3 regions of the Kitasatospora sp. NBC_01300 genome follow, and region 2 is predicted to be linked to each of the others. Evidence: riboswitches for the same ligand, from Rfam matches in the RefSeq annotation. Region 2 holds a riboswitch; each other region holds the start of a gene.
The links. A riboswitch is a leader RNA that binds a small molecule or an ion and turns the genes downstream of it on or off. The one in region 2 is predicted to bind cobalamin.
Positions count from the first base shown of each region.

Region 1: another riboswitch for cobalamin. It lies ahead of OG556_RS36775 (peptidase); the one in region 2 lies ahead of OG556_RS37710 (ABC transporter substrate-binding protein).
Region 3: another riboswitch for cobalamin. It lies ahead of OG556_RS36760 (prenyltransferase/squalene oxidase repeat-containing protein); the one in region 2 lies ahead of OG556_RS37710 (ABC transporter substrate-binding protein).

Region 1 is NZ_CP108409.1:713,316-715,568, forward strand. It holds gene OG556_RS36770 (flagellar hook-length control protein FliK) at 1-292, opposite strand, end outside; gene OG556_RS36775 (peptidase) at 323-1,396, opposite strand; cobalamin riboswitch at 1,496-1,617, opposite strand; gene OG556_RS36780 (helix-turn-helix domain-containing protein) at 1,723-2,082, opposite strand; gene OG556_RS36785 (polysaccharide deacetylase family protein) at 2,195-2,253, shown strand, end outside.
Region 2 is NZ_CP108409.1:971,234-973,486, reverse strand. It holds gene OG556_RS37715 (iron chelate uptake ABC transporter family permease subunit) at 1-381, opposite strand, end outside; gene OG556_RS37710 (ABC transporter substrate-binding protein) at 378-1,349, opposite strand; cobalamin riboswitch at 1,444-1,649, opposite strand; gene OG556_RS37705 (hypothetical protein) at 1,761-2,253, opposite strand, start outside.
Region 3 is NZ_CP108409.1:709,826-712,078, reverse strand. It holds gene OG556_RS36765 (hypothetical protein) at 1-434, opposite strand, end outside; cobalamin riboswitch at 646-722, opposite strand; cobalamin riboswitch at 813-943, shown strand; gene OG556_RS36760 (prenyltransferase/squalene oxidase repeat-containing protein) at 1,047-2,253, shown strand, end outside.

The sequences.
Region 1 (2,253 bases), 260 kb from region 2:
TGCAGACGAAGCCCGGGTAGCGCGGGTGGAAGGTGTACGCGAACCCGGCGCCGGTCAGCGCGGCCAGGCCGCTGGCCGGGTCGCCGGGTGCGCAGCCGGTCTGGATGCCGCCGCCGACGGCGGTGAAGTCGACCACGACGGTGACGCCGGTGGTGCCGTCGCAGGCGGCGGCCTGCGCCTTCGGGGCCTGGACGGCGGAGACGCCGAGCAGGCCGGCGGTGAGGGCAGCGGCGGCGGCGATCGAGCCGAGGGTGCGGCGGGCCGGGCGCGCGGGCGCCGGGGTGTCGGTCATCGGAGCTCTCCTCGCGGGGTCAGCGGGTGGTCAGCGGGTGGTCGCCGGGCAGGCCGGCACGGGCGCGTCCGGGCGGGCACCGGCGGCGGAGAGGGTGGCCAACGGGGTGCCGGCCAGGCCGAGGACGGCCTGCGCGGTGGCCCGGGCGCCGGTGCCCGCGTTGAAGCCGGTCGCGTCGTAGGCGACCGCCCCGCGCACCGCCGGGTCGGTGGCGCAGCCCTGCTGGAGCTTGACCAGGCTGCTCCAGCCCTTGAGGCCGGCCACGAAGCGTCCGCCGGCCAGCAGCGCCTGCGTGGCGAGGCCGGTGGTGTTGGCGTTGGACGCGGCGGCCCCGGCGGCCGAGAAGCCGCCGTCGGCGTTCTGGTGGGCGGTCAGCCAGCCGAGCCCGGCGTCGGCCTTGGCGGTGCGGCCGGTGGCGGCGAGGGCCTGGGCGGCGAGCGCGGTGGCGTCCGGGTCGCTGGTGCAGGCGGCCTGGCCGAAGGAGACCGGGTAACCGCCGTCCGCGCACTGGCTGTTGGCGAGGAAGTCGACGGCTGCGGCCGGGGCGCCACCGGTCGTGCGGTGCAGGGCGATCAGGGCCAGGGACTGGCCGAAGGCGTTGCTGTAGTCGCCCCACTGCGAGCGGTCGGAGAACCGGCCCTCGGCGGTCTGGAGCGAGCGCAGCCGGGCCGGCAGGTCGACGCCGCCGAAGGCCGTCGGGTTCCCGCCGCGCACCTCCACGGCGAGCAGCAGCTTGGCGGTCGCCCCGGCGTAGGCCTCGGTGGTGCCGTCGCCGAGGTAGCCGCTGATGATCTCGGGCTTGGCCAGCCAGGCGGTGGCCTTCGCGGCGGCCTGGTCGGAGCTGCGCGAGGCGGCGAAGGCCAGTACGGCGTCGATGGTCAGGCCCTGGTCGGGGTAGGCCGTCCCGTTGAAGACGGACTCGAAGTGGTCGCCGTCGACGAGCTGACGGGCGAGCCAGCCGCCTGCGGCCGCGTCGGGGCGGATCGTCGAGGACGAGGTCGCGGCGGCAGGCGCGGCGTGGGCGGCAGCGGCCGCCGGGAGGACGGTGGCGAGGGCGAGCGCGGGTATCGCGAGGAGGCGCAGGGGGCGTCGGAACGAGGACACGGTGGGCCTTTCCGGGCCCGCACGCAGGGGCCCGGAGGACGGCGGCGACAAGCCGGGCAGCCCTCGGAGCTCCGGCCCGCAGACCACGACGGGAGGAGGGGACGACACACCTCCGCCGCCGGGTACTCGGGCTCGCCACCGACGTGGAGTCGGCGGCCTACCGTTGCGGGTCAGCGCCGGATTCGGACCGGACTTCCCCCAGCGGCGGAGTCACAACATGACGGCCCATCATGGCGATACGGAAAAGATCCGGTCAAGGGTTCGTGCGTCACATCACGGTGGTCCGCACCCGGCTTCGCGACGCGCTCCTCCCGACCGAGACACCGTCAGTGCACCCGGCCCGCTTGGGACTCCTGGAATTCCACCACGGCCGCGCCGTACTCGTGAGCCCACTGAGTCAGCACGGCGATCGGCTTCACCAGCGTCCGGCCCAGGTCCGTCAGCGCGTACTCGACCTTCCCGGTCCCGGCGTGGCGGTCGATCAGGCCGTACCCCTGCAACCGGCGCAGCGTCTGGGTCAGCACCTTCCGCGAGATTCCGCCGATCAGGTCGACCAGCTGGCCGTGTCTGCACGGTTCCCGGCTCAACGCGAACAGCACGGCCACCGCCCACTTGTCGGCGATGATCTCGATCGCCAGCCGAGCCGGGCAGTCGGCGAGGAAGACACTGCCGGAGTACTCATGCATGACCCGACGGTAGCCCGCCGCCAGGAACCCGGAGGTACCTACCGCCTCACTAGCGTCCACTGCGGAAGCCATCGAGCCATCGAGCCATCGATCAGGGGAGCAGGGGAACCGCATGAGGGCAGAGACCGAATGGCCGGGCGGACGGAAGGTCGTCGCGCTGGTCACCGTCGC
Region 2 (2,253 bases):
GCCGAGGACGATCACGGTGACCGCGCCGGCGGCGGCTCCGTCGGAGATCCCGAGCAGGAAGGGGTCGGCCAGGTCGTTCCCGGTCAGCGTCTGCAGCACCGCGCCGCAGACCGCGAGGCCCGCGCCGGTGGCAGCCGCTCCCAGAACCCGGGGCAGCCGCAACTGCCAGACGATCTGGTCGTCCAGCAGCGTGACGTGCGGGCCGCCCAGCCCGAGACGGCGCGCCACGACATCGATCACCGTCCGGACCGGCTCGGGTTGCGAGCCCACGGCCAGGCCGAGGAGCACGGTGGTCAGCAGCAGGGCCGCACCGATGGCCAGGGCCGCCGTCGTGCGGCCCGGACCGGGGGGCCGCACGGCGGGGCGGGGTTCGGTGGTCATGAACCCGGGTGCAGCTGGCCCAGCCCTGCGGACACCCGGGCGGCACCGTCGGCGAGCCGCACGCCGGGAGTCGACTCCGAGAACGGCACCACCACGAAAGCCTTGCGCTGCACGGCGGTGAGCTTGCTCAGCACCGGGTCGTTCTCCAAGTAGTCGATCTTGGACTGGGCCGTGTCCCAGCCGGCGTCCGCGACCACGATGGCGTCCGGGTCCGCCGCGACGACCTTCTCCCAGCTCACGTTCTGCCAGCCGCCGGGCAGGTCCGCGAAGACGTTGCGGGCGCCCACGGCATCGAGCACGAGCTGAGGTCCGCCGTGGCCGGCACCGACGAACGGCGACTTGGTGTCCGAGTCGTACCACAGGACCTTCAGACCCTTGCCCGCGGCCGTCGCCGTGAACTGGGCGAGCTGCTGCTCCTGCTGCTGCTGGATCGCGGCGGCCCGCTCCGTGACACCGAAGACCTTGGCGACGTCGTTCAGTTCGCCCCACACCGCCTGCCAGGCCGTCGGCGGCACCTGGCTCTTGTCCGAGCAGCCGAACGGGGACAGGTACGACGGGATGCCCTGGCCGCGCAGCTCGTCCCGGGTGCCCGCGACCTTGTCGGTGAACGCGCTGGAGTAGGAGGCGTACAGGAAGTCGGGACGGGCCGCGAGGAGCTTCTCCTTCGTCGGGTAGTCCTTGGAGAGCACCGGGACGGAGTCGTAGGCCGCCTTCCACTTCTCCGGGACGGAATCGTCGAGGTAGGCGGTACCGGCCATGCGGGACTGCAGGCCGAGGGACAGGGCCACCTCGGTGGCACCCTCGTTGAGCGTCACCAGCCGGGCGGGCGGCGCGCCGACCGTCACGGTGGTCCCGCAGTTGTCCACGCTGACCGGCGCGGCACTTCCGGCCGCCCCGCCGGACGTGGCGGGCGCGGGGGCGCCGGTGCAGGCCCCGAGCACGCCGGTGAACAGGACGGCCGCGACCACCCGGCCGACACGTATCGGACCTGTGGGGCGAACAGAACATATCGATCGAAACGGATACAGCAGACCGCTGGGCACGTGTTCTCCAAAACCCTCGTGGAACATGTCGCGCCGTGGCCGGTCTCCTGGCTTCCGCATCAACACGCCGCAGCCGACCTTCCCGGACGGCTCTTCCAGCCCGCCCAGTGGCCCTGACCGCTGGAAAAGCCGGTCAGCGAGGGCCGCGGAACTCCGCGGCAACAGTGGCGAGGGCCGCACCGGACTCAGACCGGTTTCCCGTACACCACGGCGATGGCAAGGTATCAGGCGTGGTCAGGTCGGTGCCGACCGGCTCAAGGACGCCCACCGGCCACGCGAAGCGCCGGCAGCGGCAGCGCCTTGACGGAGGTGTGTGTTCGGCCTGCCGGCGCGCTGTCACGCAGTGGCGGTGGCAGCTTCGGTGGCTCCGCCAGTTGAGGGTGACTGGAGGGAGCAGGCCGAGATCCGGGCCGCGAGCCCCTCGTAGTCGACGGGTTCGCCACACAGCCGGCGTACGGAAGCAAGGCCCAGGCTGGCCTGTCCGGTGGCCTCCACGAGAGCACGGGAAGCGACGTGGAAGCGCCACTGGCCGATGTCGAGCGGGTCGTAGTCGGCGTGGGTGAGCGCGGTATGGAGGGCGAAGACGTAGACATCCGCGTTGTAGGACTGCTCTGCGGCGTCACCGTCCTCGGGAGTCCAGGTGCGTCCGCGCAGCCGGGAGAAGCGAATCTCCGACAGCTGACGCTGACCCCAGGCTTGGAGGTAGGCGCTGGTCTTGACCTCGATCCTGAGCCCGTCAGGCGTCAGGACATCGAAGCTGTCCCATTCCATGTTGCGTGCCACAGCGCCGACGGCGCGGTGGACCAGGAATTCCGCGAGCAGGCCCCGG
Region 3 (2,253 bases), 260 kb from region 2:
TTGGCGGAGGGGCCGTAGTAGCCGGGTTCGGCGGTCTGCCAGTAGGCGGCGAGGTCGGCGACGAGGTTGCGGCCCGGGCCGACCCGGGCGGGGTCGATGCCGGCGGCGTAGGCGTTGAGGATGCCGCGCTCGTAGTCCGTGACGACCGGCGAGGCGCTCGGCCAGCCCGGGGCGGCGAGTTGGCCGCGGTACACCAGGCGGGCGTTCTTGGTGGGGTCGCCGCCGGGGGTGACGTCCGTGGCGGCCGTGCCGGCGGCCGCGAGTGCGCTGAACGCCCACTCGTTGGAGAGCCCGCCACCGGTGACGTAGCTGCCGTCGGCGGCCTGGAGCGACTTCAGGTAGGTGACGCCGGTGCTCTTCGAGGTGGCTATCTGGGTCGGGCTGGCCGTCGCGTGGGCGGGGACGGCGGAGAGCAGGAGCGCGCCGGCCGTCAGGGCGACGGTGGCGGCGGAGGCGGCGCGGGCAGGGGTGGTCCGCGAGGGGGTGGTCCGCGAGGGGGCGAGGAGGGACACGGGACAGGCTCCTTGGGGTGGCGGGCGCCGACCCTGCCCCGGAGCTCCGGCGTCCGTTGGAGGGCGCGCGACTGCCGGAGCGGTCGCCGCCCGGATCGCGTGGGCCGGCTTTCGCCATGGTGCGTGGCCGGGTGGGCATTCGGGCTCAGGGCGGCGCGATCGCCACCCCACACCGCTGCGCGTCAGCCCCGGATTCGCACCGGGTTCCCCCGCTCGGCCACCGCGGACGCTACCGCACGGCGCACCGGCCCACGAGGTGACGTAATCGATATGACGCCCCGTTGACTCCCGTTCGAACGGCGTGGTCTGATGAACCGATTTTTTGCCCTCGGCATTCAGGGGAAGCCGGTCCAACTCCGGCGCTGACCCGCAACCGTGGACCCACCTGTGGTGGGTGAGCCGGAATGCCTGGATCGGGGGCCTGTTCACAGAGCACTTGCGTCGTCGCGGACTACGACGCGGTCCGGACGGCCCCTGCCCAGGGGGCCGTCGGCTGCGCCGTTGCGTCCTGCGTCGACCGACCAGGGAGTCGTCGTGAGGGTCAGCAGCAGTCGCACACGTCACAGGAACCGGGACCTCGCCTCCTTGGTGGTCGCCGGTGCTGTCGCGGTCGCCGCCTGCGGAAGCGTCCTGTTCGGGCGCCCCGGCACCGCGGCCGCCGACCCGATCGAGCAGTGCACGGCGACGTCGGGCGCGATCGTCGCCGTCGACTTCACCCACTGGGGCGGCGGCGTCGTCCGGGGCTGCGACGCCCACCCCACGACCGGGATGAACCTGCTGCACGCCGCCGGCTTCACCACCACCGGAACCGAGCACGACGGACCCGCCTTCATCTGCCGCCTCGGAACCGGGACCTTCAACAGCGGTACCCAGTACCCGACGCCGGCCGAGGAACCCTGCGTCAACACCCCGCAGGCCACCGCGTACTGGTCGTACTGGATCGCCGAACCCGGCCAACAGGCCTGGTCCTACAGCCGGTTCGGCGCCGGGACGCAGAAGCCCAGACCCGGCGAGGTCGAGGCCTGGGTGTACGGCGGCACGGACATCGGCGGCACCAGCGGGGCACCGGGCTTCACTCCGGACTCCGTGAGGGCGAAGAGCGGCGGCTCGTCGGCTTCGCCGTCCGCCTCGCTGTCGCCCTCGGCGACCCCGAGCCCGACGTCGACCCCGACCCCGACCCCGACCGGGCCGTCCGCCACCGGTGACCCGGCGGCCGCCGCGGCCTGGCTGGCCCGTCAGCTCGTCGGCGGCGACCACATGGAGAACTGGGCCGTCGAGGGGCCGGACTACCCCCGGACCGCCCTCACCGCCATCGCCCTCGCCGCCGCCGGCACGCAGGACCCGGCGCTGCGCAGGACGGTCGCCTTCCTCGCCGCCCACACCGACGCCTTCCTGTATCCCGACGGTCCGGCCGGCCGACCCGATGCGAGGGCCGCCGCACTGCTGGCCCTCGTCGCCGAGAGCACCGGTGGCGATCCCCGGGCCTTCGGCGGCCGGGACCTGATCGTCGCGCTCACCGGCCACGTCTGCGCGGCGGCGGGGGAGAACGGCAAGTGCACCGCGGCCGGGGACTTCCTCGGCGCGGCCTCGCCGTGGGTCCAGTCCCTCGGCGTCATCGCCCTCCAGCGCGCCGGCGTCACGCCACCCGCCCCGACGCTCGCCCGCTTCACGGCGCTCCAGTGCGCCGACGGCGGGGTGGCCGGATCGATGATCGTCGCCGGCGAGCACTGCGAGTCCGACC